DNA from 3 places in the Paenibacillus sp. BT-177 genome. Region 3 is predicted to be linked to each of the others. Evidence: a T-box and tRNA genes for the amino acid it is inferred to sense, from the RefSeq annotation. Region 3 holds a T-box; the other regions hold tRNA genes.
The links. The T-box of region 3 lies ahead of leuS (leucine--tRNA ligase). A T-box ahead of a tRNA ligase gene usually reads a tRNA of that ligase, here a tRNA-Leu.
Positions count from the first base shown of each region.

Region 1 (10,812 bases), on a different contig from region 3:
TGAGCCATAGCCAGATTGAAGGACGTATATAGGAGTGGAGAGATCCATGTTCGTAGCGCACTGTGGTCTGTTGTATTCGTGATAAAGCTTTGTGGATTGGGCATGGAAAGGGTGCTGTGAACGAGCAAAAGAGATATGGTGATCATCAGCGGGACAACAATGGTGTTCATATGCAAAATCGCTTTAATACCTTTATTCAGCAGCAAGTAAGTTCCGATTAATGTAATGAGCAGTCCTGTTTGGTAGTGTAGGTGAAGGTGCTCCACAAAAACAGAGCCGGCTCCTGCCAGCATGACACTGTTCACGCCAATTAGCACAATAAGCGTGAATATGCTGATCCATTTTCCAGCATTGGCACCAAAAAGGTGTTTGTTCAGATCCTCGTAGGAGCGGGCTGAAATATCATGAGCAATCAGCATCATTTTCGTACCCAACCATACAAATACAAGTGTGGACAGCATAATGGTGATTGTAGCCCAACGTCCATATTGCGTAAAAAATTGCAATATTTCTTGTCCGGTAGCGAACCCGGCACCGACGATTGTACCAATGTATGTAAAAGCAATCTGAAAAACATGAATATTACGTTTCATTCCCAGTCCCCCCTTGCTTGCTTGAATAACGCTGCAGCGAGCATATAATACAAACTATGTTCAACTGAAATGGGACATGACTGGATGAGACTGAAAATAATTATACTGAATTTAATGAATAGCTTGACGGGAGCGTAATTTATGGGTCAAATCCTTGCATGGATACTGGAATATGGATATTTGGCGATGTTCGGCTTGCTTGCCCTTGGAGTAGCTGGTATGCCGATACCCGACGAAGTGCTAATGATCGCCTTTGGCGGGCTCGTGTCTCAAGGACACTATAACTTTATTGCCGCGCTGGCAGTCACATTTTTCGGTAGTATGACAGGCATGATGCTTAGCTACACATTGGGTCGCCTGCTGGGCAAGCCACTATTGCACCGATACGGTAAATGGGTGAGGCTTACGCCCTCCAGGATTGCCTCTTCCGAAAATTGGTTCGGGCGCTATGGTACCTGGGGAATTTTGTTCGGGTATTTTGTCCCCGGATTGAGACATGTATCATCCTATCTGGCAGGCACAACCCGTCTAGGTGTTTTTCGCTATATCGGCTATGCATCGGCAGGAGCTTTGCTGTGGTGCGGTACATTTTTGGGGATCGGACATGCGGTAGGCATGCACTGGGAACAGGTGGCTAAGCTGATGGAGAAGGTGACGCACCGGGTAGGTTTGATCGTTATTCTTTTAATCGTTTTGGGAGGAATCATCGCATGGTTCTGGAACAAACGTAAAAAAAATATCACATGAACGCATGGAAAGCAGGCTATAGCTTGAAAGCGGCGGGTGAAGTATGGTACTTTTACCGCATAGGAATGCCGTGGGAGGTCATGGAATGGAAGTATTAAAGAAACGAATTTTAAATGAAGGCGTGATTGCGTCAGATCAGGTGCTAAAGCTGGATGGATTGCTTAATCATCAGGTTGATCCAGAGCTGACAATGGAAATGGGACGAGAGTTCGCAGCCCGTTTCCGGGAAGAGAAAATCACCAGAGTAGTGACCGTGGAATCCTCAGGCATTGCCATCGGGTTTGCGACAGCGTTGGAGTTGGGTGTACCGTTAGTATTTGCTCGTCGTAAAAAGACTTTATTAGCTGATCCAGATGCGCTGTGTGAGCGTGTACCTTCGTTTACAAAAGGTATTGTCACAGATATTATGCTGTCTCGTCAATTTATTCATGAGCATGATCGTGTGTTGTTCATTGATGATATTATCGCTAATGGCGATGCGGCTCGAGGCATGGTTAAAATTATTCAACGCTCTGGAGCGGAGTTGATTGGATTCGGAGTTGCGGTTGAAAAAATGTTTCAAGCTGGAGCGAGAACCATCCGTGAGCAGGGCATCCGTGTAGAATCATTGGTTAAAATTTCATCGTTGGCTGACGGTAAGATAGAGTTTGCTGAATAGTAATAATTCAAAACTCCGGATCCTTATTTCTAATAATAACCTTTGCATGAGCATCAATTTCGCTTATAATATATATAAGGTTTGGGAGAGGAGGCAGCAACATGGGGAATGAACAATTGACCGAACAGTTTTTTCTGGAAAAACTGGCAGCGGCTAAAGTGCATTTTGAACGCGCCTTGGATTGTAAGCATACGGAATTCGACGATTTGTATCCCTATATGATTGAACATCCTCAGTTTTTTTGGTATAAACGCTATGTGGCCTGGTCTGAGTTGTTGACATTGGTTAACCTATGCGAAGAATTGTCTTTCTCTTGGAAAGAAGAATTTACTGCTCACCAAGTGGAGTATGTAGAACAGCGAGTGTTGTCTGCACAAGTGCTGGACTTCTGGTACGAGAAGAACGATACAAAAGAACATGATCACAGTGTAAATCAGTCGGGATAATTTGTTGCTCTGTTGGCAATCCATATAAGTAGTAAGCGGAAGAGACCTAAATGATTCGTTTAGGTCTCTTTTTAAACTTTTTTCATGTATATAAAATTATGGCCGTTGTGTTGAAAAAAATGGACAAGGAGGGGACATGGATGATAATGGACGAAGAATTGGATGCTTATCGACTTTCTGGTGAAAAGGTACGCGTCGTACGCGATGGATTGGAGTCCAACGATGTGGTTGGCATTGTACTGGCATGGGATGATGAACAGGTGCTTATTCGCCGCCAGAATCGACGTGTGGTCAAGTTGGATCGCAGCTATACATACCAGCCGTTCAGCGAGCCGCGTCACAATCCGATAGAACTGGATTAAGAAACGAGTTCTAATGGGTATTGGATAAAAAAACTGGGTGCTTCATTAGGCATACAGAAACTCTAAACCGGACACAGTAATGAAGCAAAACTCAACAGAGAGGGCGTGCTGTGTTAATGACGGTTATGGATGAAAAAGTACATGCATACAAGGATCAAATCAGCCATTTGGAAGATAAGTTGCCCGAGGTAGTTCATGCCTATCATCGCTTTACCGGAGAATGCTTTCAAGCCGGCAGTTTAGATGAAAAAACCAAGCAACTGATTGCGCTAGGAATTGGATTATTTGCCAACAATGAGGTGTGCACGTTTTATCATGTGAATGAGGCGCGTTCCAAAGGAGCCAGTGATCAGGAGATTATGGAAGCCGTTGCTGTAGCTGCTGCAGTTGGTGGAGGACATGCTCTAAGTCAAGGGGTTACACGTGTACAGAAGGCGCTACATTAAAACGAATCATCCATACAGATAACTCATACTCGAAATAGGGGAAATAGATTGATCTGAACAAATGATAGTGATGTTTATGGAAAGAAGCTTCCGAGCACAGTTAGTGCCTGCGGAAGCTTCTTTTTGCATGTAGTGCGGGGATTATGCTCTTTTGCTTGCAGCAAAAGCAGCAGGACGAGGGGATTTATGCTTATAGGCAGAAGAGGATGCAATCCAACTTCGCTCAACAACGCGTAGGGGTTTGGGGGTTGAGTTATTGGGTAATTCGGGGCGATATTTCTCTGGCAAAGGTAGAGACGCCGTATGAGGCATAGAGGTAGGGAGCCCCAAATAAGCTCGCATTCGTTCATACATTTCTTTGCGGAATGCGGACATAGGCATACTGAACTGCTCTTTGACGCCTTTATATATATAGGTGGCGTGAACGCCGGAGTGGTTTTGTTGTATGTCTAGAACACGAACGTGATACTTCTTAAATTCATGTTTAATTTCAGATAGTAGGATTCCGGTACGATCTATTCCTGCGTTAACCATTTCGACATAAAGATCAGGGGTTTTCAGCACGCCGCTTTCTTCAAGAATTAGGCTGTCACGCTCAAATACTTTTTGAATAAAGGTAAGGAGCAGATAACTCTTCACAAGAGAGCATGAATGCTGAGTAGTATCTGAAGAGATCATTACCATTCACCGCCTTAAGGAAATGTGATGATAATTCATAGTCATGGAAGTAAAGGAACTTTTGTTCCTAAGAACTTATGTTCTTATATTATCGTATTATTCCTTTTTTATCAAGAAGAAATAAAGAAAAATAAAAGATTTGACAACTTTATATGAGCATGGTATGATCTATCTTGTCGCTAAGAAAGATTGATTCTTTCGAGATAGACGATCAAATCTATATGCGGTCGTGGCGGAATTGGCAGACGCGCACGGTTCAGGTCCGTGTGGGCTAACCCCCCGTGGAGGTTCGAGTCCTCTCGACCGCATCCATTTAGAAAAGGTTTATAGAATTGCTCTTGTAGCAATTTTATAAACCTTTTCTTATGTTTCGGAATTATTGCAGACTTCCAGCAATGATTCCAATACGAGGGTTTGAACTTTATTCAAGTTCATAAGCAATTCTTTTATAAGTTTAATTTTTAAGATATGATAGAAAATAACGCATTTGATGATGAAGCTATTGAAAGGTTGGATGTAAGATGGAGAAAGCAACTTTTGCAGGCGGATGCTTCTGGTGTATGGTGACTCCGTTCGAGGAGCAGCCAGGCATTCATAGTATTGTCTCAGGCTATACTGGAGGGACGATTTCCGATCCGACCTACGAACAGGTTAAAACAGGAACAACAGGGCACTATGAGGTGGTGCAGATTACGTTTGATCCTGAGCTGTTTCCTTATGAAAAGCTACTTGAATTGTATTGGCCGCAAACAGATCCTACCGACGGAGAAGGTCAATTTCAGGACCGAGGCACACAATATAAGCCTGCAATTTTTTATCATACGGAGCAGCAACGAGAGCTTGCACAACAATCCAAGGAACAGTTGGTACAAAGCGGACGCTTTGATAAGCCAATTGTAACGGAGATTCTTCCGGCTGCAATTTTTTATCCGGCAGAGGATTATCATCAGGATTATCACAAGAAGAATGTGAAGCATTATAAGGAAGATCGAGCCCAATCCGGTCGTGATGAATTTATCGATAAAAACTGGTAAGCAGCTTTAATATACGTTATTACGCGCACATCAAGGCAGATCAGAGATTATATCTCAGATCTGCCTTATACATATTTAAACGGTTTTACTCACACAATGAAGGGACAGAGAAGGAGGCTGACCCGCAAATGAGTACACGACGGAAGCTGCACATGAGAAATATAATAAAAAAAGCTTTAAAGGCATCACGCAACCGGAAGAATTCGTCTTATGCGCTTGTACACCATGCAAGATCTAGAATGCAAATCATCGTAGTGCTTTGTATTTCAGTCTGTATGTTATTTATGGTCTGTAAAACTGCTGTTGCCGAAGCAATAGACCAACAGAACCAGCAGCAAAAGAGGGTTGCTGTCATTATTGATGATCTAGGAAACAACATGAAAGGTACCAAGGAGATTTTAAATTTACCTGTCAAAATCACCGTTGCTGTAATGCCCTTCCTGCCAACAACCAAACAGGACGCTATGGAAGCGCATAATCGTGGTCATGATGTTATCGTCCATCTTCCAATGGAGCCCAAGCAGGGCAAGCCTGAATGGCTTGGACCTGGAGCAATCAAGGCTAATATGACGGATGAAGAAGTACGCGCCAAGGTGACCGCAGCTATCAAGGATGTTCCTTATGCCATAGGAATGAACAACCATATGGGCTCCAAGGTCACCTCAGACAAGCGCATTATGTCCATCGTTCTTGATGTTTGTAAAGAACATGGACTATTTTTTGTTGATAGCCGAACTAATTATTGGTCAGTGGTGCCTGAACTTGCCGCTAAAAAGGGAATGCCACCGGTGCGAAATGATGTTTTTTTGGATGATGTTCATACACTCGCTCATGTGAATCGGCAACTTAGCAAAGTGGTTGAATGGTTGGCAGAGCACAACACCTGTGTAACGATTGGACATGTTGGCGTGTCCGGCATGTATACCTCCTCAGGGCTTCATTCATCGGTTCCTAAATTAAAGGAGCATGCTCAGTTTGTAGGCATTAGCGATCTGGTGCATGATGTATGGGGGTGGACAGGAGATCCAGCCACGAATACTACCACGCCGTCAGATGGGCAATAATGCCTTCGGCAATAGCTTCAGCAATCCTTTTTTGGCCGCGATCCCCAGAAAGTAGGGCTCTGTCTTGTTCGTTGCTGATAAACCCCGTTTCGACTATTACAGCGGGATGTTGAATTTTATTCAGAAGATAAAAGGGTTTTCCGTATATGGTTTGTCTATTCATGCAAAATAAGCGGTTTAATGAATGCTGGATCTGTTCAGCTAACATATAGCTGCTGCCTTCATCTTGATACAGTACAATGGGTCCACGTTTTTCGGCACGTTTGGCCCAATTTACATGCAGGCTTACAACCACAGCAGTGGGCAGTTGTTCTGTCAAGCTTTTACGCTGGGCGAGGTCTTTAAGATGCCGGGATTTGGACTGCAACCAACGGTTATCATCACTCAGTGCGTAGTCCTTGTCCCTATTCAAGACAGCAGGGTAACTCTGGGAACGTAAGATCAAGTACAGTTTTTGAGCAATGGCGAGATTGATATCTTTTTCCAGAAGTCCTTTGTGACTTGTTCCACCATCCACACCGCCATGACCTACATCTATCAAGACCACGGGCTTGGCAAAAGCATGATAGGAGCGGTTAAACGGGGTCTCTGTATGCTTGTTTGTGTCGGTGCTTTTCTCGCCAGGCTGAGTAGTTGCATAAGCAAATGGGGCAAATACAGCGCTACAAAGGATGCAAAGACTTAACCCTAGTCCGATCAGCCATATCTTGTTTAACTTTTTATTCAACACGTTCTATTCCTCCAATGGACGAATTGATTGTTTACTGAAAACTATGCATAACAGACATCAAACCTAAAGCAGCATAGCTGCCTTCAAATATAACAATAAACCTTGGAGGTACTGTTATATTGAAGATAGTATGTACCATTTAAGGGAAACCATGCATAGTTATTCCGCAGGGATTAGAGCTGCTGAAAACTGTGCAAGCTAGTAGTATCTGAACCTAACGTGTAACTTGATATTTCCAAGGCACGGTGATTGGAAATGATAGGTGCAGATGGAGGAGGTCATGGAGGATGGCGAAGAGTGACGAACTGGTGACGTATATTACACAGCGGATTGTACGTTATATGGAAACGCCGCGTGAGGTTCGACGTAGCCAAAAACAAGCCAAGGAGCCATGGGTGAGCAAATGGTTTGGCATGTTGCCTCTCGCTCTGAAAATGTGGATAAAATCCACACGCAGAGGGCGAAAAGAGCAACGTTAAACACGCCAAAGAGACCACAAGAGGCAGGGGTATGCCATTTGAGGTCTCTTTTTATGTTGTTATAGGGGATAATTTCGAATGATTTTTGTTGTTCCTGAAATTACTAGGATTCCAAACGGTAAAATTGACCATGAGGCAACAGCTGTTTTAGTGGCACAAATCGGGAAAGTCCATCGCGATAGGTTAATGCATATAAAATGGGTTCGGATGGATGATCTGGAGATATCCAAGTTTGAAACCCGCTAATGGATAAGGGTCCCCCAAAGGCAAAATTGATACTTGTGGCAGAAAAAATCATACGTGGTGAATTACTTAGTGCGTCCATAAATTGGTCTGTGTCATGAATGGAAAGTTTTTGCTTAGCTTGAAGCCAACCCAGATCATCATAAGGATTGAAAGGATCGGACGAGATAGTAACTGCCTGTGCCTGCGTTTTCAAAAAGGGTGTAGGTGAAGAAATCGCGTTGTTCTGAAGCTTATGTTTCCAACTCCCATCTGCTACTTCTACAGGTAGCGGATCGCCAGTAACAGCATCAATACATATTTGGCTACCCGTAGAGGAACGCACCAGCCAATAGGCTAAAAGTGGTTCCTCATACATAGGTGTAATTTGCAGCTTGTCGATAGAAGAAAATTCGGTTTCTGTGAGCGACTTGAGGGATTGGCGAAGTATATCCATACTATATGGTCCGCCTGGGCCATTCCCGTATTCATTGAGTTGATAAGCGCCGTTTGGGTCACATCCGATAATCAGGTAGCCAATGTATTCTCCTGCATGGTTCACTTGAACAAGCCAGCTATGGGTTCCAGGTCCAAGCGGATGGTAGCTGAGCTCGGCGTCTTTCCACGAAGCAAAAGGGGACTGCGACGATAGGGATTGTACGGTGTCGGCTGCTGTCCGTTTCACGTCCTCAGGCACCCCTTGCTGCTGAGCAGGAAGCTTTGATGAAACGTCACCCGGGGAGGCAGAAGGAGTAGCAGGACTCATGGATTCCATTGGAGGAACCCACGAGCTTTCGTTGTAGTTGGGTGCTGAGCTTAAATTGCTTTCTTGAACGGCTGAGGGAGCCGCATGAATGGAAGCGAACGGACAGACTGCGGACAGGCTGATCAGTACAGCTGCGATCATACCTACGCTATAATGCCCCGAATGATTTTTCTTCAATGGAATCCACCTTTCTGTCGGATGACTTGCCGACGGAGGCATTCTTTTTTAACTAGCATACAGCCTGTCCGATGAAAAGACTGCTGCACCCTGTCGGCGCAAATGTCGTATCCAGGTTCGCTTTTTGCTGTCGATACATAGGAGACAGGCTAGACTACGCTTGTGTTTGCAGCAGCGGAAACTGATGTAGGCTGAAGCAAGATGTTACAACTTGACGACATATCTGCAACTAACCTGCGAAGGAGCGTGAGATATCAGTTACCGCAGATGAAATATGCCGCAGTTAATGGCGGATACGAGTACCTTTGGCTCATATTGCCATACCATTTCTTTACGGCGGGCTTGATGCTGCTCTAATACGGATTCTTTTTTATCCTCTTCCTCTTTCTGTTCCTTGATTAGATCATCGTAATAGTGGTCAATAACCTCTAGTTCCTCGCGTAATCGTTCCTTCGCCTGCTCAGCCCAACCATAATCTTGCTGTCGGAGCTGTTCGGTGAGATAGTTTTCAAGCGAGGTGGAAGCCTCAGGGACAGATAGCAGTGCTGGCTGTACATGCATATTGCCTGCCAGTAGTGGGCTGAGCTGCCGAGTTTCGAGCATAGCGCCAAAATTGGTTACAATAGTGCCGCTTTTGAGTGAAATCCCTAGCCACTGAAGTTCCTCACGCTTCAGATCGCAGGCAAACTCAATCTTGTAGCAGACGCTGAGCCAAGCTTCATAGACTACAGGAGAACGGGCAGACAATTGACGGGCATCAGGCTGCTCGAACAAATAAACATATTTTCCTCCATCCCGAGCGGCTTCAAAAATTTGATGCAGCCGACGGCTTCCGTATCGAAGCTCCTCCTGCATAATGCGACCAGGCCCTAATTGCGGTAACGTCGGTACATGACCGAAGTAACGCCCCATGACCTGATCTTGTGCTGCGTTGCCAGCTACAGGAGCTGGTGGCGTCTGATCCGCTAAACGTTCCTGTTCTGTCCGATAGGCTTCCCCATCAAAGATGAATGTGAAGGACATCGTCTGCGCTGGAACGCCAGTACGCTCTACGTATCCCCAATAGTAGGGACGATTTGTCAAGGCTTTATCTGCCTCCGGAGACAGCTTGACAGTTACATGGTGGGGAGACCTCTCAATGATGCTGCACCCGGTAGCTTCCAGATAGGTGTGGACAAAACGCTGGACTTGCTGTGCATTCATAGTCAAGGCTAGCGACCTCCTTTCACACTGCGCCGAGCTTTGGTTGGAGAAGCTGCATCACCTGCTAAGCCTAACAAATCCTCGGTGACACTTGAGCTTACTCCTGTTAGCCGTCCCTTAGGCTGCTTTGTTCCAGTTGACTTATCGGTTGCTACATTTGGAGTGACTGACGGGTCTGTGCGGATTTGTTCTATTTCTTGTTTGATGGAATCCAGCGAGTGGCCTAACTTTTGCATTTTTCTGCGAATTTCCTCATCACTGCTGGACTCAAGCATGATTTTATATAAACTTTTTTCAATGGATTCTTTTTTCTCAAACTTTTCCAGAATAACATCCAATCCGCCGATGACCATTTCAAACATATTAATCTTTTCATGCAGCAGGTGCAGGATATGCTCCTCAATCGTTCCGGTAGTGGACAGGTTGAAGATATTCACATCATGCTTCTGTCCAAGTCGATGCACCCGTCCAATCCGCTGTTCCACGCGCATGGGGTTCCACGGTAAATCGAAGTTAATCATGTGGTGACAAAATTGCAGGTTAATACCTTCACCACCTGCTTCAGTGGCAATCATAACCTGAATGCGACCACGGAACAGATCCATCATCCAATCCTTGCGGCCTCGGTTCATACCCCCTCTGTAAGGAACAGCAGACAGTCCGCGATCACGGAAATAGTTTAGCAAATACTCCTGTGTGGCCCGATATTCTGTAAAAATAATCACTTTTTCGTTCATCTTCCGGATAAGCTCAAGCGCTTTTTCAGCTTTGGAATTGGCCTTGATCGCTTTAATGTGTGCGACCAAGTCCCAGACACGATCACGTAGAGGAGAGTCTGGAGCCATCTTTTTGGACAAATTGACCAGCGTGACGAACACAGCGTCCCGGCTACTGCACACTTCCCGTTGAAGGGTAACGAGAGACAGCATGCTGCTTAAATTTCCGCCATTCGCTTGATATTGCTCTTTGACAAAAGAGGTCACCCCATCGTACAGCGCTTGCTCTTCTGGCGAGAGCTCCAAGTGAATGTTGGAAACATTTCGTTTAGTGAATTGAACTGGCCCTTCTCCACGACGATTGCGGATCATGACTTTAGACAGCTCATCCTTGAGCTGATCTTCATTTTTGGGCAGACGTTTATCTACAACAAAGTTTGCTGAAAAATCGCCTTGTCTTCCTAATTGACCGGGCTTGAGTAACGTGATCA
Region 1 covers NZ_JAOYTP010000004.1:418,736-429,547, reverse strand. Annotated here, with positions in the region: gene OIU26_RS15555 (YkvI family membrane protein) at 1-593, opposite strand, end outside; gene OIU26_RS15550 (DedA family protein) at 735-1,340, shown strand; gene OIU26_RS15545 (xanthine phosphoribosyltransferase) at 1,426-1,998, shown strand; gene OIU26_RS15540 (hypothetical protein) at 2,100-2,444, shown strand; gene OIU26_RS15535 (hypothetical protein) at 2,585-2,806, shown strand; gene OIU26_RS15530 (carboxymuconolactone decarboxylase family protein) at 2,923-3,252, shown strand; gene OIU26_RS15525 (hypothetical protein) at 3,394-3,930, opposite strand; tRNA gene OIU26_RS15520 (tRNA-Leu) at 4,154-4,238, shown strand; gene msrA (peptide-methionine (S)-S-oxide reductase MsrA) at 4,452-4,964, shown strand; gene OIU26_RS15510 (divergent polysaccharide deacetylase family protein) at 5,093-6,028, shown strand; gene OIU26_RS15505 (N-acetylmuramoyl-L-alanine amidase) at 6,003-6,758, opposite strand; gene OIU26_RS15500 (YqzE family protein) at 7,046-7,237, shown strand; gene OIU26_RS15495 (hypothetical protein) at 7,341-8,402, opposite strand; gene OIU26_RS15490 (YqhG family protein) at 8,661-9,611, opposite strand; gene OIU26_RS15485 (DEAD/DEAH box helicase) at 9,614-10,812, opposite strand, start outside.
Region 1: it has a tRNA-Leu gene. The T-box ahead of leuS (leucine--tRNA ligase) is inferred to sense a tRNA for this amino acid. The anticodon was not compared.

Region 2 (10,812 bases), on a different contig from region 3:
CTGGGCGTCATTGCTAAAAGTGGTTCATTGGCATTCAAAAATGAAAATGAGTCCAAGGATGGTCATGACATCATCGGTCAATTCGGCGTCGGCTTCTATTCAGCTTTCATGGTAGCAGATGTAGTTACAGTAACTACCAAGGCTTTGGGAAGCGATACGGCTTATAAATGGGAATCAACAGGTGCTGACGGTTATACCATTGAGGCGGCTGAGAAGGACGAGGTCGGAACCGAGATTGTACTGAAAATCAAGGAAAACACCGAGGATGAGTCCTACGACGAATATTTGGACGAGTACCGTTTAAAAGCGCTTATTAAAAAATACTCCGACTTTATCCGCTACCCGATTAAAATGGATGTTACAGGCAAGCGTCTGAAAGAAGGAAGCGACAACGAATTTGAGGATTACAAAGAAGAACAGCGTATTAACAGCATGGTGCCCATCTGGAGAAAAAATAAAAGCGAGCTAACCGACGAGGATTATCAAAATTTCTACGCGGAAAAACGCTATGGCTACGACAAGCCGCTCCAGCATATCCATGTCAGCGCGGACGGCGCGGTAGTGTACCAAGCTATTCTGTTTATTCCTGAGAACATACCGTTTGATTTTTACTCCAAGGAATATGAAAAAGGGCTGGAGTTGTATGCCAACGGTGTACTGATCATGGAAAAATCTCCTGATCTGCTGCCGGATTATTTTAGCTTTGTGAAAGGTATGGTTGACTCCGAAAGCCTGTCACTCAACATTTCGAGAGAAATGCTGCAGCACGACCGTCAGTTGAAGCTGATTGCCAAAAATATCGAAAGTAAAATTAAAGGCCAGCTGTTGACTCTACTCAAAAATGATCGGGAGAAATATGATCAATTCTACAAATCATTTGGCAGACAATTGAAATTTGGTGTCTACAACGATTACGGCAGACATAAAGAAACCCTTCAAGATCTGCTTATGTTCTACTCTTCTACAGAGAAAAAACAGGTTACTTTAGACGAATATGTATCTCGCATGCCAGAGGATCAAAAGTATATTTATTATGCTTCCGGGGAGTCCAACGAGCGTATTGAAAAGCTGCCGCAGACCGAATTAGTGGCCGATAAAGGCTATGAAATTTTGTACTTCACTGATGATATTGATGAGTTCGCTATTAAAATGCTCTTAAGCTATAAAGAGAAAGAATTCAAATCCGTATCGAGTGGCGATCTGGGCATTGAGTCTGACGAAAATGAGAAAGAAACTGAAGCGGAACAAAATGACAACAAGGAGTTGTTCGAGTATATGAAGGGCTTGCTGGAAGGCAAAGTATCCAGTGTAAAAGCCTCCAAGCGCTTGAAAACACATCCGGTATGTCTGTCTGCAGACGGCGAAGTGACTATTGAGATGGAGAAAATTTTGAACGCCATGCCGAATAACGCTGATGTCAAAGCGAATAAAGTGCTGGAAATCAACGTGAACCATGCGGTGTTCAACTCTTTGAAAGAAGCCTTTGCCGAGGATAAGGAGAAGGTAAACCTCTATACGGCATTACTGTATAATCAAGCTTTGCTGATCGAGGGCTTGCCGCTGCAAGATCCGGTTGAATTCACGAACGATATTTGCAAAATCATGGTTTAATATGATTTATTACGATATAGAGCCGTTCCCGTACCGGGGGCGGCTTTATTTATTATGACACTTCTTAAAGCTCCATAAAAGGTCGTATAGTGCTTACACTAGAAGTGTAAGGCTACAACACTATGTTGACTATAATCCATACCTAGGAGGGCGATTGTATGAGTCTGGACCGAAACCCATTGAAACTCCAAAAGTTAAACCGAAGTGAGCTTATACAGTTGGTGGACAAAATTATCAGAGGCGAGGGAACGGAGGAGGAACTTGACAGCATGCTGACTGAAGTCATGCAAAATACACCTCATCCGGGGATTAGTAATTTGATTTATTGGGACGACCGTGATTTGAGTGCGGCAGAGATTGTAGATGAAGCATTAGCCTATCAGCCCATTATTTTACCACCCCATGAATCTTCTTCATAGGACGCGGAGGGGTGGTCTTTTGTTCAAAAATAAGATAATATGATTTCTTTAAGACATGAGCATTATATTCAAGAAAACTTCCATTAAAGGTGTGTTGGATTCCTTGTAATGTATGGGGAAATGTTTGCTTTTGGCTCGCTTCACAAAGAATTTATGCATAATTTTGGGATTTGTAAAGTTTTTGTGACATGCTCCTGTGAATTTCGACACAGCAAATTGTCGTTTTTCTTGATTATTTGGTGGGATGTCTTTATAATCATTTTGTTTGCAAGAATGAATAGCGATTAGCGTATGGAATAAGGAGGTTATTTATTTTGGGAAAAGCATTGATTATTGGCGCCGGTGGCGTGGCCAGCGTTGTGGTGCATAAATGTTGCCAAAACCCAGATGTATTTGAAGAAATTTGTATCGCAAGCAGAACTGTTGAGAAATGCGATGCGCTTAAAGAGAAGCTGGGTGGAGGTCGTACGAAGATCCAAACGGCTCAGCTTGATGCTGACAACACCGACATGGTCATTGACTTGATTCGAAGCTTTCAACCGGATGTAGTTATCAATGTGGCTCTCCCTTATCAGGATTTGACGATAATGGATGCTTGCCTTGAGACAGGTGTTCATTACGTTGATACGGCGAACTATGAACCGCCGGATACGCCGAAGTTTGAATACAGCTGGCAATGGGCCTACAAAGAAAGATTCGAAAAAGCAGGAATTACAGCTCTGTTGGGCAGCGGTTTTGATCCAGGCGTGACTGGAGTATTTACGGCATATGCTCAAAAGCACTATTTTGATGAAATTCATACGATTGATATTGTGGATGCAAATGCAGGGGACCACGGATATCCTTTTGCAACTAACTTTAATCCGGAAATCAATATTCGTGAAATTACAGCGAAAGGCCGTTACTTTGAAAACGGAGAATGGATTGAAACTGAGCCACTTTCTGAGAAAAAAGTATACGACCTGCCTGAAATTGGACCGAAAAATATATATCTTTTGTATCATGAGGAACTGGAATCTCTTGCAGTGAATATTAAAGGCGTGAAAAAAATCCGCTTCTGGATGACGTTCTCGGACAATTATCTGAATCATTTGAACGTACTTCAAAACGTAGGCATGACTTCGATCGAGCCTATTGATTATGAAGGACAACAAATCATTCCACTGCAATTCCTGAAAGCTATTTTGCCGGACCCGGCTTCTCTGGGACCAAGAACAAAAGGCAAAACAAACATTGGCTGCATCATCCAAGGCGTGAAAGATGGAAAGCCAAAAACCTATTATGTTTACAACGTTTGTGATCATGAGGAATGTTATGCAGAGGTTGGCTCCCAAGCCATTTCTTATACAACAGGTGTTCCTGCCATGATCGGTGCAATGCTTATCATCAAAGGTCTCTGGAAAAAGCCAGGCGTTTACAACGTTGAGGAATTCGATCCAGATCCATTCATGGAAGCACTAAATAAACACGGATTGCCATGGCAAGAGAACTTTTCGCCAACGTTGCTTGATTGAGGTCTGCGATGAATATTGATATTACCGGACTCCCATCACCTTGTTATCTTGTTGACGAAAGACTTCTTGTCAAAAACCTTGAGGTTTTGAATTCCGTACAAGAGCGGACAGGTTGCAGTATTCTGCTTGCTCTTAAGGGATTTTCGATGTTTTCGACCTTTCCTCTGGTTGGCAAATACTTAAAAGGCGTAACCTCCAGTTCGTTGTTCGAGGCAAGACTCGGTCGCGAAAAAATGGACAAGGAGGTTCACGTATACGCACCAGCTTATGTTGACAGTGAATTTGATGAGCTATTGGAGTATGTTGACCATATTGTTTTCAACTCCTTTGATCAACTGAACCGCTTCAAAAGCAGAGTGCAAGGCGTAACTTCCAAAAAAATCGATATCGGCATTCGAGTGAATCCGGAATATTCGGAAATTGAAACACCGCTGTATGATCCTTGCTACAACAACTCCAGAATGGGTGTGACTCTGGCTAACTTTAGACCTGAGGATCTGGATGGCGTGGACGGTATTCATTTTCATACGATGTGTGAACAGAATTCAGATACGCTGGAGCGCACTATTAAAGTCGTGGATGAGAAATTCGGGCCATACATTAAGCAAATGAAATGGCTCAATTTTGGCGGCGGTCACCATATTACCAGAGAAGACTATGATCTGGACACACTGGTACGCTGTATCCAATATTTTCAGGATAAATACGGTGTGCAAGTTTATCTTGAGCCAGGCGAAGCTATCGCTCTGAACACCGGATATCTGGTTGCAACCGTATTGGATACGATGAAAAACGGAATGGACATTGCCATTCTGGATACTTCGGCTGAATGTCATATGCCTGATGTGCTGGCTATGCCTTACCGCCCGAATATCATTGGTGCTGGCAAGCCTGGTGAGTATGCACATACTTACAGACTTGGAGGACTTACGTGCTTGGCTGGAGATGTGATTGGTGACTATTCCTTTAAAGAGCCATTGAAGCCGGGAGACAAGCTTGTATTCTGCGACATGGCCCATTACACGATGGTCAAAAACCATATGTTCAACGGAGTCAACCTGCCAGCCATCGCCAGCTACAACGATGAAGAAGGCATCAAGGTAATCCGTCAGTTCTCCTACGAGGACTTTAGCTCGCGTTTGTCGTAAGACCTACACAGGAGCAACAGAACTGAGTGCCTCGAATAGAATGACTGAACTACAAAAGCCTCGCCCCTTTAAAAAAGGGTGAGGCTTTTTGGTGTAGTTAGGATTTTTTAGTCTTTATATGTGTCTGTTGCATGTATCCAATACGACAACAGGCATTAAAGAACGATACACAACTTGAAAAGTTACATAAATTTAATTAGCCTACCTTACAACTTCAGAAGAGACTTTATAGTCAAACATTTTTCCTCCAGGTTGAAGTCCGTACGCATTGACGGTTAGGTAGTAATCTTTACCTTGTTCAAGAGTTGCATTTAAAAAATATTGACTATTTTTTGAACTTTTGATGCTTTGACCATTACTATCGAAGAGGGTTAGCTCCAACCAAGAATCGGGATATCTGTGTCCCTCAATTGTGAAGTGAACTTCTCTTGAGTTATTTTCTGCCATTATTTTATATACATCGTAGTTTTCCCACATCCCATGCTTCTCTTCACCGAGGGTTCCAATGACCCCATCACCTATAAAATAATAGTTAGCTTGTTCAAAAGTATCATTTGGCTCCTGTTCATCATATTCAAGTAAAGGGGCAATAGTTGATTCCTTTGCAACTGGTACAGAATCTGCTTCTGCAGCTAAAGCGACACTGGCAGTAGTACTCAACATAAGTGTAAGACCTAATGAAGCTAATAATGTTTTTTTCATGAATCAGAGCCCTCACTTTTTTTGGTTTATATTCATTTAAGTATACCTATTAATTTTAGGTTGTTATTCTATATCATTCACTAAATAATCATATACACAAAAGAAATAACAATACGTGAGTATAATAGAATCATTATTATAATATGGTTATTTTTACATTATGGGGAAGTTTATATCAACCATAAGCACGGAGAAGGTGTTAGCGTTCATCCATAATTCTCCTACGAGGATAGCGCGTTTGTGGTAAGAAAAGAGTTGTTAAAAGGTGTAAAAATGTAGTCCTGTAAAAGGATCGCGTTTTTTTGTTAACTTCAATTTATCCTTTGATCTACTTGATCGTAGAAGTAACTTTATAGTCGAATAATTGACCTAACTCAGCACCGGGTGTTTCTACGACCAGGTAGTACCATTTGCCAGCTTCAAGATTTTTACCTAAAGAGTATTCACGATCATTTGCATATCTAATGAAGTGTCCGTTACTGTCAGCCAAACCAAGTCTCAGCCATGTATTAGGATATATGTCCCCTTGAATATTAAATTGATACCAACCAGATTGAAAGGCTTTAAACTTATAATAATCGCTATTGTCATAACCTCCATCAATGTGTTTGCCTATTTCCCCATAGATGTCATCTCCTGCTAGTATTTCACTAGCTTCATCGAACCAGTTGTTAGGCTCTCTGTCAGTCCCATTCCCAAAGAGCTGGATAGATTCCTTTTGTAATGCGGGTGCTGCTTCTTGAGCTTCTTGAGCAGATGCAACAGCGGTGGACGTGCTTAATAGAAGTGCAAGACCCAGTGTGGAGAAAACTGCCTTTTTCATTTAATCATCTCTTCCCTTCTTATATTTTGGGATTTAAATGAATATGTATAACCAATCCCATCCAGTATTATATATTGAATCCCAATAAATTGGAATAAAAATGTAACAATAAACAAAAATATATATTTTTTTGTCACAATTATGAGTTTTTACAAATTTATTCATTAAACTTCTATTAAGAGTTAGCCAACTTACTGTATACTATAGAATTCCATCTTAGTATGCTTTCGTGAAAAGGGGCATCCTATTTTAGGAGTAACACAAGCTATGTTATACTCCATAATTGGAGGTGAGAAAAATGTTCGACCCGACCGTTTTTGATAATTTAAAAGTGGCTATGGAAAATGCGGTTTATGATCTGGATAATCTGGATTCACGTATTAACATTACACAGCGAATCGATAGATTGGAAATGTCGGTAATGTCGCGTGAATTTGGTGTACAGTTCAGTCTGAGAGAACAGCTGGGTGTGACGGCAGAACTTCAACTAAAAATGGATTTAAACAACCTGGCTGCAGAAATTTTGGAAATGGAAGATCAAACTCCGGGATGTAGCTTATTGCTGTATTTTGATATGAAGATTCGAGATATTGAGGCACAATGCAGCCGGATTGAAAAAATACTGGCCGAAATTTGGAAGCCTGAACTTCGACCAGTACAGACGCTAAGTCAGATTTACGGAGAGAAGACATCTACATACCATAATAGGATTGAACTCCGATTTTCCAGGCAAATTAACGAAGATCAGATGGAGGATATTCCAGAGTTGTTGGAACATATGTTGCTGACGCTTACGGAATTAAACAAGATCTAAACATCCCTCTTCCTCTTAATAAAGACAGCCTGTCATTTGGGGAATTTAGAGGTAAAGGAGCTGGAGATATATGATAAATGAACACGATTTTCCTGAAATATATGCGATTATGGAGTCTTCTTTTCCAGCATCAGAATGCAGGACGTTTGAGGCTCAAAAGGCTTTGCTAAAACATCCTAGCTATCGCATCATGACTGAAAAGAATGAGCAGGGGAACATAGTGGCTTTCTTGGCAGGTTGGGAATTCGCGCATTTTCGATTTGTAGAGCATATTGCGGTAGATTCCCGTATACGAGGTGGCGGATTAGGCAAAAAGCTTATGAGTAGATTTGTCTCACAGTCTGACCAACCGGTAGTGCTGGAGGTTGAGCCGCCAGTGGATGAATGGTCACGGAGAAGAATCGGCTTTTACGAACGATTAGGGTTTCATCTGAACGATTTTGAATATGTACAGCCCCCTCTAAGAGAAGGACAGGCAGATCTGCGGCTTCAGATTATGAGCTATTCAGATGCGTTGGCTGAATCGGCGTTTGCTCCGTTTAAAGAGATTTTATATACCGAGGTTTATGGGCTTAAATAAGAGACTAGACAGTTAGTAGATAAAATTAAAAGGCTCTGCTTGTGCCGTATGGATACGGGAGCGGAGCCTTTGCTCTAAAAAGTTAAAGGGTGCTTCATTATTATTAATGTTTAGTCCATATCATCACAAATTCCTTCTCCTCAGTTTCGGCATCCACAGATTCCGCTTGAATGGTAAATCCATTTTTAGTATAAAAGTTAAATGCTTTCGTGTTGGATTGATACACCTTTAATTGAATTTCGTCATGCTGCTTCTTAACCCAATCTAATAGTAGCTTGCCATAGCCTTTTCTTTGAGAATCAACACGTATAAACAGAGCAGCCAAGTATCCATCCAACATGGAAACGAAGCCGCCAATCGTATGATCATCCTGTATGATAACGTAGTTTTGAGCGAGGGGAAGGTACTTGTTCTCCATCTCGGCAGCTTGAGAATTCCAATACTGTGGAGCAATAAAATGATGGGCTTCTACAGAAGCATCCAGCCAGATGGCTACCAGTTCTTTCAACTCTTCTACTTTCACAGGTCTAATCGACATTGTAACGCCTCTTTTCACATTATGTAATCTTATCTATATTAAGTATGATACTGAAATAAAAAAGACCGTCCGTGGACGGTCTTTCTACCCGTGGCGCTTAATTAAAACCTTGATCCGTATCCCGCGCCTCCGTCAACTCTGTAAATTAGAGAATAACGGACCGGGTAAGGGATACGCTCAACATGTGATTATTGATGTTGACGCACCTCCTTTCCTGATGCGTTCATCTTACCATATCTGGTTGGTGATATCCAGTGATTTTATTATATTTGCTAGTATTATTCATAGAAAATATAATATAAAAATGGCTTGCTTTTAAATTCTATGCAAGATATAATCTTAATTACGGTAATTAAAGATGTTGCCGTCAGTACATAGTATGCGGTCGTGGCGGAATTGGCAGACGCGCACGGTTCAGGTCCGTGTGGGCTAACCCCCCGTGGAGGTTCGAGTCCTCTCGACCGCATTATACCTAACATTTACAGGTTCTTGGATTGGCTGGATGCCACCAAGAACCTGTTTTTATATGCTTAAAATGCTGCGTGTAAATAGCCATTTTATTTATACTGGAATATATACTTAATATAGTCCTTCGCACTATGATTAATGTCTTCATCACTTGCTTGAAACGAGGCTCCAAAGACAGCAAAATAGGGTAATGTCGTGGCGCCAACATGTACTGCGCTTGCTTTAAAAGGGGCTATGACTTCATCTACCGTAAATGTAACGGAACCAGTAGATAAGTAGTTTTCTTTTTTATCACCAATCGACATAGCGATCCCTAGCTTCTTTCCTGTTAACTTATCACCTTTTGAACCATAAGCCCATCCATGGGTAAAAACATCATCAAACCACTTTTTTAATAAAGGAGGGTAACTATACCAATATAAAGGGAATTGAAATATGATATTGTTGTGTGCTTCAAGTAACTTTTGTTCTTTCAAAACATCAATGCTCCAGTTTGGATACTCTTTATAAATTTCATGAATTGTAATTTCATTGGTATATTGAAGTAATTCTTGTTTCCATCTTTGATTTACTCTGGAATCTTCAATATTCGGATGTGCTAAAATCACGAGAGTCTTCATCATAAATCACCTTTCTTACATAGCATCTTTTGCTTTTTGTGGATACGTCTTATTATTCTGTACGCTATAAAAAAAGTAAATACGCACAATAAAGTAATATTGTTACTTGAAAGTGTGCATGGTACTTAGAGTAAAGATATGGGATTATAATATTAATCAGATCAACTTAGTTATTTTAGCGTTGAAGAGGTGGTCGTATGAAACAATATAATTTAGGCATAGAAGCAACACTTGAGATCATCGGAGGTAAGTGGAAATCTTTAATCATATGCTTACTAATGTCTGGTAGAAAGAGGACAAGTGAATTACAGCGTAGTATTCCAGGGGTTTCTCAAAAAGTCCTTATACAGCAGCTCCGTGAACTTGAGAAGGATGGCATCGTTGGCAGACATGTGTATAATCAAATGCCTCCAAAAGTGGAATATTATATAACAGAATATGGTATAACAGCAAATGAAATAATTGATTTAATGTGTACCTGGGGAAGATCGAATATCAAAAAAAGACAACAGCAAGGAGAAGATGTGCGGTTGTTAGAAAGTGAGTCAAAATGAATAGTAGAGTGAAAGAGCGCTGGAGACTATGATGTTTACGGCGATTTTCTTTTTTTATAGAGTCGGTGGTTCGGGGATGTCTGTTGTCGAGTATATGATCGGTTGCCTTCAAGTACTATGTTATATGTTGAGCCACAAGCTGATTTGTAATATAGTTATGACTGGACAACCATTCCATCAATATTAAATGAATGCCAAAGTAGGGGGACCCTTGCAATGATTATTAAACCGAAAATTCGTGGTTTCATATGTACGACTGCGCATCCTGTAGGATGTGCGGCCCATGTTAATCGTCAAATCAACTACATCAAAGACAGCACAGCATTACAAGGAGCTAAAAAGGTACTCGTGATCGGAGCATCCACAGGCTATGGACTGGCTTCACGCATTGCTGCAAGCTTTGGTATGGGAGCTGACACCATTGGAGTATCCTTTGAACGTCCTGCTTCAGAGGGACGCACAGCATCGGCAGGCTGGTACAATACAGTGGCCTTTGAAAGAGCGGCCAGAGCGGCTGGCTACATAGCGGAAAGCATTAATGGAGATGCTTTTTCCCATGAAATTAAGCAAGAGACGTTAAAGCTGGTCAAGGAAAAACTGGGCAAGGTAGACCTGATCGTGTATAGTGTCGCCTCACCACGGCGGACCCATCCAGATACGGGTGAAACCTTCAATTCCGTTCTCAAGCCTATCGGACAGCCTTTTACGAATAAAACGGTGAATACGAATACGGGTGTCGTATCGGAAATTACGCTGGAACCAGCTACGCAGGAGGAGATTGATAATACCATCACGGTCATGGGTGGCGAAGATTGGTCTTTATGGTTAAAAGCGTTAGAAGAAGCCGACCTGCTGGCTGAAGGAGTAACCACACTGGCTTACTCGTATATTGGTCCCGAGATTACGGAGGCTATCTATCGTAAAGGAACCATTGGCCAAGCTAAAAATGATTTGGAAGCCACCGCACATACTTTAACAAAGCAACTGGAGCCTTATCATGGGAAGGCCTACGTTTCAGTGA
Region 2 covers NZ_JAOYTP010000004.1:508,350-519,161, reverse strand. Annotated here, with positions in the region: gene htpG (molecular chaperone HtpG) at 1-1,611, shown strand, start outside; gene OIU26_RS15995 (bacteriocin immunity protein) at 1,770-2,030, shown strand; gene OIU26_RS15990 (saccharopine dehydrogenase family protein) at 2,345-3,544, shown strand; gene nspC (carboxynorspermidine decarboxylase) at 3,553-4,692, shown strand; gene OIU26_RS15980 (hypothetical protein) at 4,894-5,394, opposite strand; gene OIU26_RS15975 (hypothetical protein) at 5,723-6,217, opposite strand; gene OIU26_RS15970 (hypothetical protein) at 6,516-7,031, shown strand; gene OIU26_RS15965 (GNAT family N-acetyltransferase) at 7,102-7,611, shown strand; gene OIU26_RS15960 (N-acetyltransferase) at 7,715-8,149, opposite strand; tRNA gene OIU26_RS15955 (tRNA-Leu) at 8,531-8,615, shown strand; gene OIU26_RS15950 (NAD(P)H-dependent oxidoreductase) at 8,707-9,237, opposite strand; gene OIU26_RS15945 (winged helix-turn-helix transcriptional regulator) at 9,435-9,791, shown strand; gene fabV (enoyl-ACP reductase FabV) at 10,008-10,812, shown strand, end outside.
Region 2: it has a tRNA-Leu gene. The T-box ahead of leuS (leucine--tRNA ligase) is inferred to sense a tRNA for this amino acid. The anticodon was not compared.

Region 3 (10,812 bases):
GACAACGGGCGATGGTGATGAAAGTATGTCCTCTTACTCCGTGACAAATGCGGATGCTCACTCCTGGGCAGAAGTCTATTTAGGAGAATATGGCTGGGTTCCTGTAGAAGCTACGCCCGGCTTTGATATGCCGTTGCTTACGGAGCAGGAGGATTCAAACACTCTAGACGCCCCAGAGGTCAAAGATCAACCAGAACCAGAGCAGCCTGAGCAGGCCCCGCAGATGGATCCAGGGGAAGGATTTAAGATTCATCCTGTAATCATAGGCTCTGCTGTTGCCATTCTTCTGCTGTGGGTAGCTTATATCATCTGGCGTAATCGGGCAGACATTCACTTTTACCTGCTGCGTTTACGGACAGGTAAGCCGCTGACCCCGGATGAGAAGGTGGTCGTCGAAACTGAACACTGGTTACGGTACATGCGAAGGAAAGGCTTTGTCCGTGCCAGCCATGAGACACTGAGGGAATCAGTCGACAGATGGTCACAAGAAGCACCGGAACGCGCTGCGATTTTACATCAGTTGCTAGGACGCTTTGAACAAGCGCGTTATAGTCCTTCGTCGGTAACCGCGGAGGATTGGCGTAGTGTTCGCCAGCAAGCCTCCCTATTGCAGAAGGGACCCTGGATGAAACGATGGGCTGGACGAAGAGCAAAGTCTGATCAGAAGGATGAAGGCTAGTCTGTTTTTACTGGGTTTGATGCCGCAATTTTTAATCTTAATCTATATGTTTAGTAAAAAGCTGTCCGTTTGTTGCGGATAGCTTTTTACTAAGCCATAGTAATATGGTATAGTTTGTCGTATGAAACTGAGGTGACCGACGTTGTTTGAAATGCTGATGCCCAAGCTACGGGTGAATACCGTCTTTGATATTGATCTTGAAGGCTTGTATGCTCAAGGATATCGCGGCATTATTACGGATCTGGATAACACGCTGGTTGGTGCAAAAGCGCCGAACGCAACTCCCGAGCTGGTGGCCTGGTTTGAAAAGGTCAAACAGGCGGGTTTTAAGCTTGTCATCGTGTCTAATAACAATATGGACCGTGTATCCGTGTTTGCTACGCCTTTGGACATTGAATTTATACATGCCGCCCGGAAGCCATCCAACTCGTCCTTTCGTAGAGCCATTCGTATGATGGGGCTTACTCCGGAAGAGACTATTATGGTCGGGGATCAAATGTTGACGGACGTGTTGGGAGGCAACCGAATGGGATTGCATACCGTTCTGGTACTACCGATATCCATTCATGATGAAGGAGTCATGACCCGATTTAATCGACGGTTGGAGCGAATCGCGCTCACAAGGTTACGTAAGAAAGGCTTATGGCTTGAGGAGGAAAAGAAGAATGACTGAAAGACCTGACGGCGGAACTGCCGTCAAATGTAGTGGTTGCGGTATCGTCATGCAGACCACTGGCCCGGACCTTCCGGGATATATTCCGGAAAAATTATTAACTCGCGAACCAGTCATCTGTCAGCGTTGCTTCCGGATCAAAAACTATAATGAAACCTCTTCGGTGACGGTAGATCAAGATGAGTTCTTGAAGCTGCTTAGTCAGATTGGGGACAAGGATGCGCTCGTCATCCACATTGTAGATATTTTTGACTTTGAAGGCAGCTTGATTTCCGGTCTACAGCGTTTTGTAGGCTCGAATCCGGTTGTACTGGCAGTTAATAAGACCGATTTGTTGCCTAAGGTGACAAACTGGAACAAGGTACGTAACTGGGTACAAAAGCAAGCGAAGGAGCAAGGGCTACGCACGGAAGAAATCGTACTGTGCTCAGCTAAAAAAAATCAGGGCTTTGACCGTCTGCTGGATGTGGTATCTGAACTGCGTGGTAACCGCGATGTATATGTGGTCGGAGCCACAAATGTGGGTAAATCCACGCTCATTAACCGCTTGATTCGTGATTACAGCGATATGGAGCAGGAACTCACAACATCCCGTTACCCAGGAACTACACTCGATATGGTGAATATTCCGCTCGACGACGGCAAGCACATTATTGATACTCCGGGTATTGTGTACCCTTGGCGGTTCAGTGAAATCGTCTCCCGCCAGGACCTGAGCGCAATTATGCCGGACAAGCCGCTGAAGCCTGCTGCATATCAGCTTGATGCCGGACAAACATTGTTTTTCGGCGGTATGGCCCGATTTGATTTCGTAGATGGTCAGCACCAATCATTTACCTGCTACATTAACGGTGGTCTTAAAATACATCGTACGAAGCTGGAGCGAGCTGATCAGTTGTTCGCTGATCATGCCGGGGAGTTATTGTCTCCGCCAACACGTGATCAATTGGCAGAGATGCCGGAATGGACCAGACATGAGTTCCGTGTTCCACGCAAATCTCCATCGGACATCTATATATCCGGTTTGGGATGGATTAGGGTAAATAGCGAGAACGGAGCTCTGGTAGCGGTTCATGCTCCTCGGGGAGTCCGTGTGCTTTTGCGGCCTGCGTTGATTTAACAATGCTGTAACCAAGTGATAGGGCGGCAAGGAACACAACCTGGTTCCTGCCGCCATTCATGTATTTGAGCGGCCTAATATTTTGCAATATGGGGGAGAACAACGATGAGCAGCGGGGAGTCTGGAGCGATCGAACGAGATCTTGTACTATTGGGCGTATTGGGTGATCCGATCAAGCACTCCAAATCGCCCCTTATGCATAAAATAGCTTTACAGGCAGCGGGGATTGATGGAGATTTTGTACCTCTTCATGTCACACCGGATCAGCTGGAGGATGCCGTGAAGGGGATTCGTGCTTTGCATTTCCGCGGAGTCAATGTGACGATTCCCCATAAGGTTGAGATTATGAAATATCTGGATGAGATTGATGAAGGGGCCAGGCTCATTGGCGCTGTCAATACGATAGTGAATGACAATGGGCGGCTCAAGGGCTATAATACGGACGGAATTGGCTACGTGCGTTCCCTCAAAGAAGAGACTTCTGTCGAGTTAAAGGGTGCAAGAATTGCTGTTTTAGGAGCCGGGGGGGCTGCTCGGGGCGTGATTCATGCCCTGTTGGAGGAGCAACCTGAATCGGTCATTATTCTGAACCGAACACGTGACAAAGCTGAACAACTGGCATTGGAGTGGACGACAGAAGCAATTCCAGTAATGGGCTATTCCAACGAGGAAGCTAGGAATGTGCTCACGACAGTGGATGTGTTGATTAATACAACCTCGGTGGGAATGTCTCCTTTATCTGATGAGCTTCCAGTGGAAACGAGTCTGATTCCGGAAGGAATCATTGTGAGTGATTTGATCTATAACCCGCTGGAAACGAGACTTTTACGCGAAAGCCGTGAACAGCGCGGCTGCACTGTACATGGAGGTTTGGGCATGTTTGTGTACCAAGGGGCAGTGGCTTTTGAGTATTTTACGGGGGTGGCCCCTGCAGTAGACCAAATGAGAGCGGCTGTGCTGAGAAGCCTGTCGTAAATCGGATTATACATTAAAATTATGGAAATGCCGCATTGCATATGTGGCGACGAAGGGGTTAAATATACATGTTAACAGGTAAACAAAAAAGATATCTGCGCTCGATGGCGCATCATTTGGACCCAGTTTTTCAAGTAGGTAAAAACGGTACGAATGAGCATCTTATGCGTCACATCAATGATGCGATTGAAAAGCGTGAGCTGATGAAAGTACAAATTTTGAACAACTGTTTGGACGACAAACATGAAATTGCGGAAGAACTGGCAGCAGAGACGGGTTCCGAGCTTGTACAGCTTATTGGAAGCACCATTATTTTGTACAAGGAATCTCGTGATCATAAGCAAATTGAGTTGCCTAGAGGATAATACGCGGGGAGAAAATTATGAAAATCGGTATTATGGGTGGTACATTTGACCCGATTCATATTGGACATCTGCTGGCTGGAGAAGCGGCAAGAGATGCCTATGAGCTGGATCAAGTATGGTTTATGCCTTCTCATATTCCTCCGCACAAGCATCAAGCGGGGGCAAGCGGCAAGGAGCGTCTGGAGATGACAAGTGAAGCGGTGGCGGGTCATCCTGCTTTTGAAGTGCTGGATATTGAAGTGCTTCGCGGGGGGGTATCCTATACCATTGACACGATCAAGAAGCTTCAGGAGCTGCATCCTGCTGTAGATTTTTATTTTATTATTGGTGCGGATATGGTGAACTACTTGCCTCATTGGCAGGGAATTGAGGAATTGGCGCAGCGGATTTGTTTTATTGGGGTGCGGCGACCAGGCTTCCAGCTTGCGTTGGATGAGTTGCCACATTATTTGCAGGACAAGGTACTGCTGGCAGATATGCCAGTGGTGGACATTTCTTCGACGGATATACGGGAGCGTGCTGCAGAAGGCCGTACCATTCGTTATCTTGTGCCTGATCGTGTACATGACTATATTACAAGGGGCGGTTTGTATGAAGTACAGCCGTGAGCAGCTAATGGAAGCCGTATCTGGTCAGATGCCTGAAAAACGCTGGAAACACACGCTGGGTGTTATGCATACCTCTGTAGACCTTGCAAAACGTTATGGGGCAGACCCGGATAAGGCAGAACTGGCGGCTATTTTGCATGATGTGGCGAAATATTGGCCTGTTCAACAGATGGAAGAAGTGATTCGTAACTATCCTGAATGTGATCAGGAGCTATTGGAGCATGACAAGCAGCTCTGGCATTCAGAGGTAGGGTACTGCGTTGCGGCAAGAGATTATGGAGTGGATGATCCGGAAATAAGGAACGCAATCCGCTGGCATACATCAGGACGTGTAGGTATGAGCCTGCTGGACAAAGTCGTGTGTTTGGCTGATTACATCGAACCAGGGCGGGATTTCCCCGGGGTTGAACATATCCGCAAACAGGCAAAGAAAAGTTTGGAGCAGGGCCTTATTGCTGGATTTGACTCTACAATTTCATTGTTGCTGGAAAAGCAAAAGGTTATTTTTCCGCTGACGGTCTTGTCGCGCAATGACTTGATTCAACAGCTAAAACAGAAAAAAACGGAGGTTCATGAATGACCCTAACGAATGAGAAATTAATGCAAACGGCGGTTGAGGCCGCTAATGATAAAAAGGCAATGAATATTGTCGCATTGGATTTGCGTGGAGTATCGCTAGTCGCGGATTATTTTGTAATCTGCCACGGTAATTCGGATACACAAGTACAGGCGATTGTAACCGAAATTCGCAAACGCGCTCATGATGAAGGTGTAGCCATCAAAGGGATCGAAGGAATGGATTCTGCTCGCTGGGTTCTAATGGATTTGGGAGATGTTGTAGTGCATGTCTTCCATCGCGACGAACGCGAATATTACAACATTGAACGACTCTGGTCGGATGCTAAGGTTGTGGAGAAGGTATGAGTTTGATCGCTGGTACTTATGTCACCATTATGGTGGATCGTGAAGTATCGCCTTTCGGCTACTTCCTTACCGTCGGCGAGCAGGATGTGCTGCTGCATTATACGGAGCTGACTCGTGAAATCGAGGTGGGTGAACGGCTGGAGGTATTTATCTTCCACGATACAGAGGACCGTTTGGCTGCAACTATGAAAAAACCGTTCTTGTCTTTGGGAGAAATGGCCAAGCTCGAGGTGGCCGATGTGCATCCGCGTTTGGGATGTTTCCTGGAGATGGGACTGGGTCGTCAACTTTTGCTGCCGATTCGTGAGTTGCCAGAAAACCGGGATCTGCATCCTCGTGTGGGTGACTACGTGTATGCCATTATGGAGCATGACAAACAAGGCAGACTGCGAGCTAAGCTGGCAGGGGAGCAGGAACTGGCTCCATTGTGCTTCCATGCTCCTAGTTCGTGGCTTAATACATGGGTGCAGGCGACGGTGTACAAGCCGCTTCAGATGGGCACATTCGTCCTGGTGGACGGGGGTGTGCTTGGTTTTGGTGCAATAGGGATGATTCATTCCTCGGAACGTAACCGCATGCTTCGTTTGGGCGAGGAGGTTAAGGTACGGGTCACGCTTGTTCGCGAAGATGGTCGGGTCAATCTGGCGATGTCGCCACGCAAGGAAGTAGGCCGTGATGAGGATGCGGATCGGTTAATTGCATTTCTGAAGGAACGTCCGGGTGGCGGCATGCCATATTCTGACGCAACGCCGCCGGATATTATCAAACAACGGTTTGGTATCAGTAAATCCGCCTTCAAGCGTGCGATGGGCAAGCTGATGAAGGAAGGACTGGTTACACAAAAAGAAAACTGGACCTACCTGGTGGAGACAATGCCTAAACCGAAGGACGGGAATGGGGAATAAAAGATGGCTTCTTACCGCAAGTTTGCCTATGTGTATGATGAGCTAATGCAGGACATGCCGTACCCGGACTGGTTGCGCTTTGCACGGCAGGCTTGGGATCGATACGGTATGCCACATACAGTGGCCGAGCTGGGCTGCGGAACGGGCTCAATTACGATTCCACTGGTTAACTCGGGCTTCGAGGTGGCTGGCATCGATTTATCCTCTGACATGCTGGCAGTAGCCCGTCGCAAAATGGAAACCACTCCTCAAGGACAGCGATTGTTTCGTGAGGGAAGCGTTCGCTGGATACAGCAGGATATGCGAGAATGGATTTTACCGGAGCCCGTGGATTCTGTCATTTCTTTTTGCGATTGCCTGAATTATTTACTTGAGGAAGAAGATATCATTTCTACTTTCCGCAGAACGTATGCTGGTCTGAAGCCTGGTGGAACCTTTCTGTTTGATGTACATCACCCCCAGACTTTTTTGCGTTATGATGAAGAACAACCATTCGTACTGGATGAACGCTCTATCTCGTATATCTGGACATGCGCATTGGACACTCCACGTTGTGAAATTGAGCATCATCTCAGTATCTTTGCGAAAGCAGAACATGAAGGACGCGATCTGTACCAGCGTTTTGAGGAAATTCATGTACAGCGTGCTTATGATCCAGACTGGATGAAGGCAGAATTGTCCAAAGCGGGTTTTCGTGATGTGAAGGTATATGCAGATTTTGAATGGGTAGAAGCAGCAGATGACGCGGCGAGACTTTTTTATGTCGCTGTAAAATAGCTAGGATTCATTGAGCTAATATAGAAAAAGAAAGACGCTTTTCATGAAGTCATGAAGGGCGTCTTTTTGCACTCATATATTCACTTTATAGTTCAGCTGAAGTTCATCACCCGGTACACCCCGAATGCCCCAATTCTGTTTCGGGGTTTCAAATATAGTAATCTCAAGATCCTGTGGAGAAATACCCAAAAGATCGTTAATTCTTTGAAATAACAGGTTGATGAGTTGCTTCTTAGCTTCTGTCGTTCTGCCTTCAAAGATACTGATCTCAATAATGGTGTACGCCTCGGAGCGATCATCGGCATATATAAAGTCTTCATGATTCATAGGGAAGAAACGATGAAACCTTTTGTTTGGAGGATAGTTGAACGCATCCACCACGGCAGAGTGAATTACCTCTGAAAGTTGCTTTTTGATCGGATTTAGCTTTTCTTTGATCCCGAAAATTTTAATCTGTGCCATGTCTCAGCTCACCTTTCTTATCTCATCTCAACTTGAATCATTGTAACTTGGAGTTATTATAAAACATTCGTATTCATGTGTCATGGACAACTAGTATGAAGATGGGGTTTAGTATCAAATGTAGTCTTTATTTGACTTTTTTCGCGGTTTTCAATATAATAGTGCCATTATTAACGGTTAAACAATCGCTGATGAGGAATAGTAGTTTTGTCTGGACATGTAGAGAGCCGGCGGGTGGTGCAAGCCGGTTGACAGTGCAAAGCGAACTCACCTCGGAGATATGTGTCCAACGCAGGAAAGCACTGTGTAGGTGTTAGCATCCTGTTATTAACACGCATCGGATCACCTCCGTTATCAGGTGCAAAGGGAGTAGAATGCGAAGAACGCTTTCTGCTAACTAGGGTGGTACCACGGGAATATAACCTCTCGTCCCTAGCGCTGACACGCTACGGGATGCAGAGGTTTTTTTGTTGCATACCGTTTGAGGAGGAAAAGACAATGACAGACACACAGCCGAAGCACGGCTATCAACCGCAAAGTATTGAACCAAAATGGCAAAAATATTGGGATGAGAACAAGACGTTCCGCACTGGGGAAGAGCCGGGCAAACCGAAGTTTTATGCTTTGGATATGTTTCCGTACCCGTCTGGAGCTGGTCTGCATGTAGGCCATCCGGAGGGATACACAGCTACAGATATTGTTTCACGTTATAAAAGAATGCGTGGCTACAACGTGCTGCATCCGATGGGTTGGGACGCCTTTGGTCTGCCTGCCGAGCAGCATGCTTTGGATACAGGTGAGCACCCACGCGAAATTACGGTAAAGAACGTAAACAACTTCCGCCGTCAAATCAAATCACTTGGCTTTTCATATGACTGGGATCGTGAAATCAGTACAACTGATCCTGATTATTACAAATGGACACAGTGGATCTTCATCCAGCTGTATAAGCGCGGTCTCGCTTATGTAGCTGAAGTGCCTGTTAACTGGTGTCCAGCACTGGGAACAGTACTGGCGAATGAAGAAGTAATTGACGGTAAGAGTGAGCGTGGCGGCCATCCGGTTATCCGCAAACCAATGCGTCAATGGATGCTGAAAATTACGGAATACGCGGATCGTTTGCTGGATGATTTGGAGGAGCTGGACTGGTCCGAGAGTATTAAGGATATGCAGCGGAACTGGATTGGTAAGTCTACCGGTGCAGAGGTTCATTTCCCAATTGAAGGCTATGACGAGCAACTCACAGTATTTACAACCCGTCCAGATACGCTGTTCGGCGCAAGCTACTGTGTGCTGGCCCCTGAGCAGGAATTGGTGGATATGATTACTACACCTGAGCAAAAGGACGCTGTACAACAGTATCGTGAACAAGCTGCTCGGAAAAGCGACTTGGAGCGCACGGATCTGGCCAAAGACAAAACAGGCGTATTCACAGGAGCTTATGCAGTGAATCCGGTGAACGGCGAAAAGCTGCCAATCTGGATTGCTGACTATGTACTAGCAGGCTACGGAACAGGTGCAATTATGGCAGTACCGGGTCATGATACACGTGACTGGGAATTTGCTAAGAAGTTCGGATTGAAAATTACTGAGGTCGTTCAAGGTGGAGACGTGGACAAAGAGCCATACACCGAGGATGGCCCGCATGTCAATTCAGGCTTGCTGAATGGACTCACCAATGAGGAAGCTATTCCGAAAATGATCGAATGGCTCGAAGCTGAGGGTAAAGGACAGGGCAAAGTTACCTATCGTCTGCGTGACTGGCTGTTCAGCCGCCAACGCTATTGGGGCGAGCCGATTCCAGTAATTCATCTAGAAGATGGAACGATCAAAACGGTTCCTGAGGATCAACTGCCGCTCGTACTGCCAGAGATGGACAATATCAAGCCTTCAGGTACAGGTGAATCCCCGCTGGCGAATGCGACAGATTGGGTAGAAATCGTTGATCCTGAGACAGGTATGAAAGCACGTCGTGAGACAAATACGATGCCGCAATGGGCAGGAAGCTGCTGGTACTACCTGCGCTTTATTGATCCGAAAAATGATAAAGAGCTTGTATCCAAAGAGAAACAGCGCGAATGGATGCCTGTTGATCTGTATATTGGCGGAGCGGAACATGCGGTTCTTCACTTGCTGTATGCCCGTTTCTGGCACAAAGTACTGTATGATATCGGCGTAGTGGAAACTAAAGAGCCTTTCTATAAGCTGGTCAACCAGGGTATGATTTTGGGCAACAACAATGAAAAAATGAGTAAATCACGCGGTAATGTCATCAATCCTGACGATATTGTAAATACGTTTGGCGCCGATACGCTGCGTATTTATGAGATGTTTATGGGGCCGCTGGAAGCAACCAAGCCATGGAATGAGAATGGCGTTGAGGGAGCGCATCGTTTTCTGTCCCGCGTATGGCGCCTGTTTGTTTCCGAGGATGGTAGCCTGAACGAAAAAATTAAAAATGACGGCGGTAGTGACGAGTTCAAACGCACCTGGCATAAAACACTGAAAAAGGTAACTGAGGACCTGGACGCATTGCGTTTCAATACAGCAATCAGCCAGCTGATGATCTTCACCAATGATGCATACAAAGCAGACCTTCTGCCGCGTGCAGCGATGGAAAACTTCGTGCAAATGCTGTCTCCGCTTGCACCGCATCTGGCTGAGGAACTATGGCAGCTGCTGGGACACAACGAGAGCATTACGTACGCGGCTTGGCCTGCCTATGATGAAGCATGGACGGTGGACGCTGAAGTGGAAATTGTCATCCAGATGAATGGTAAAATTGTACAGCGTGCAACGATTGCCAAAGATCTTGATGCCAAAGCGATGGAAGCCTTTGCTTTGTCGCTGGACAGCGTTCAGGAAGCACTGGCTGGTAAAACGGTTCGCAAGGTAATTGCTGTTCCTGGTAAGCTGGTTAATATTGTTGCCGGTTAATCGGCTTTAGGCCGAAGGAGACATCTATCTTTTGCATGTCTTCTTCATACTTGTTGTGCGTGGCCCGTATTAGCTCAGGGAAGACACTATGCAGGCTGATGTCCAACAATGCGAGAGCTTCGGCGGTGATCCCTCCGGGAACCGCTACTCTTGCTTGTAACTCGGCTGGTGTCATCCCGCCTTCCGTGAGCAGCTTTCCAGTACCGATGATCATTTCACCGGCCAATGCGCATAGTTCTGTACGGTCTATACCCGTAGCTTGAACTGCGGCTTGAATCCACTGGTCCATAAAAAAGGCCAAGAAAGCAGGGCCGCAACTCGAAAAATCCGATGTGATCCGTGTATGAGACTCTTTAACCCGAATTGGCCTGCTGATGTGGGACATAA
Region 3 covers NZ_JAOYTP010000001.1:847,064-857,875, reverse strand. Annotated here, with positions in the region: gene OIU26_RS03930 (DUF3488 and transglutaminase-like domain-containing protein) at 1-679, shown strand, start outside; gene OIU26_RS03925 (YqeG family HAD IIIA-type phosphatase) at 822-1,352, shown strand; gene yqeH (ribosome biogenesis GTPase YqeH) at 1,345-2,472, shown strand; gene aroE (shikimate dehydrogenase) at 2,578-3,447, shown strand; gene yhbY (ribosome assembly RNA-binding protein YhbY) at 3,516-3,812, shown strand; gene nadD (nicotinate-nucleotide adenylyltransferase) at 3,830-4,420, shown strand; gene yqeK (bis(5'-nucleosyl)-tetraphosphatase (symmetrical) YqeK) at 4,404-5,000, shown strand; gene rsfS (ribosome silencing factor) at 4,997-5,344, shown strand; gene OIU26_RS03890 (CvfB family protein) at 5,341-6,249, shown strand; gene OIU26_RS03885 (class I SAM-dependent DNA methyltransferase) at 6,253-7,026, shown strand; gene OIU26_RS03880 (tautomerase family protein) at 7,099-7,488, opposite strand; T-box leader at 7,668-7,925, shown strand; gene leuS (leucine--tRNA ligase) at 7,987-10,425, shown strand; gene comER (late competence protein ComER) at 10,406-10,812, opposite strand, start outside.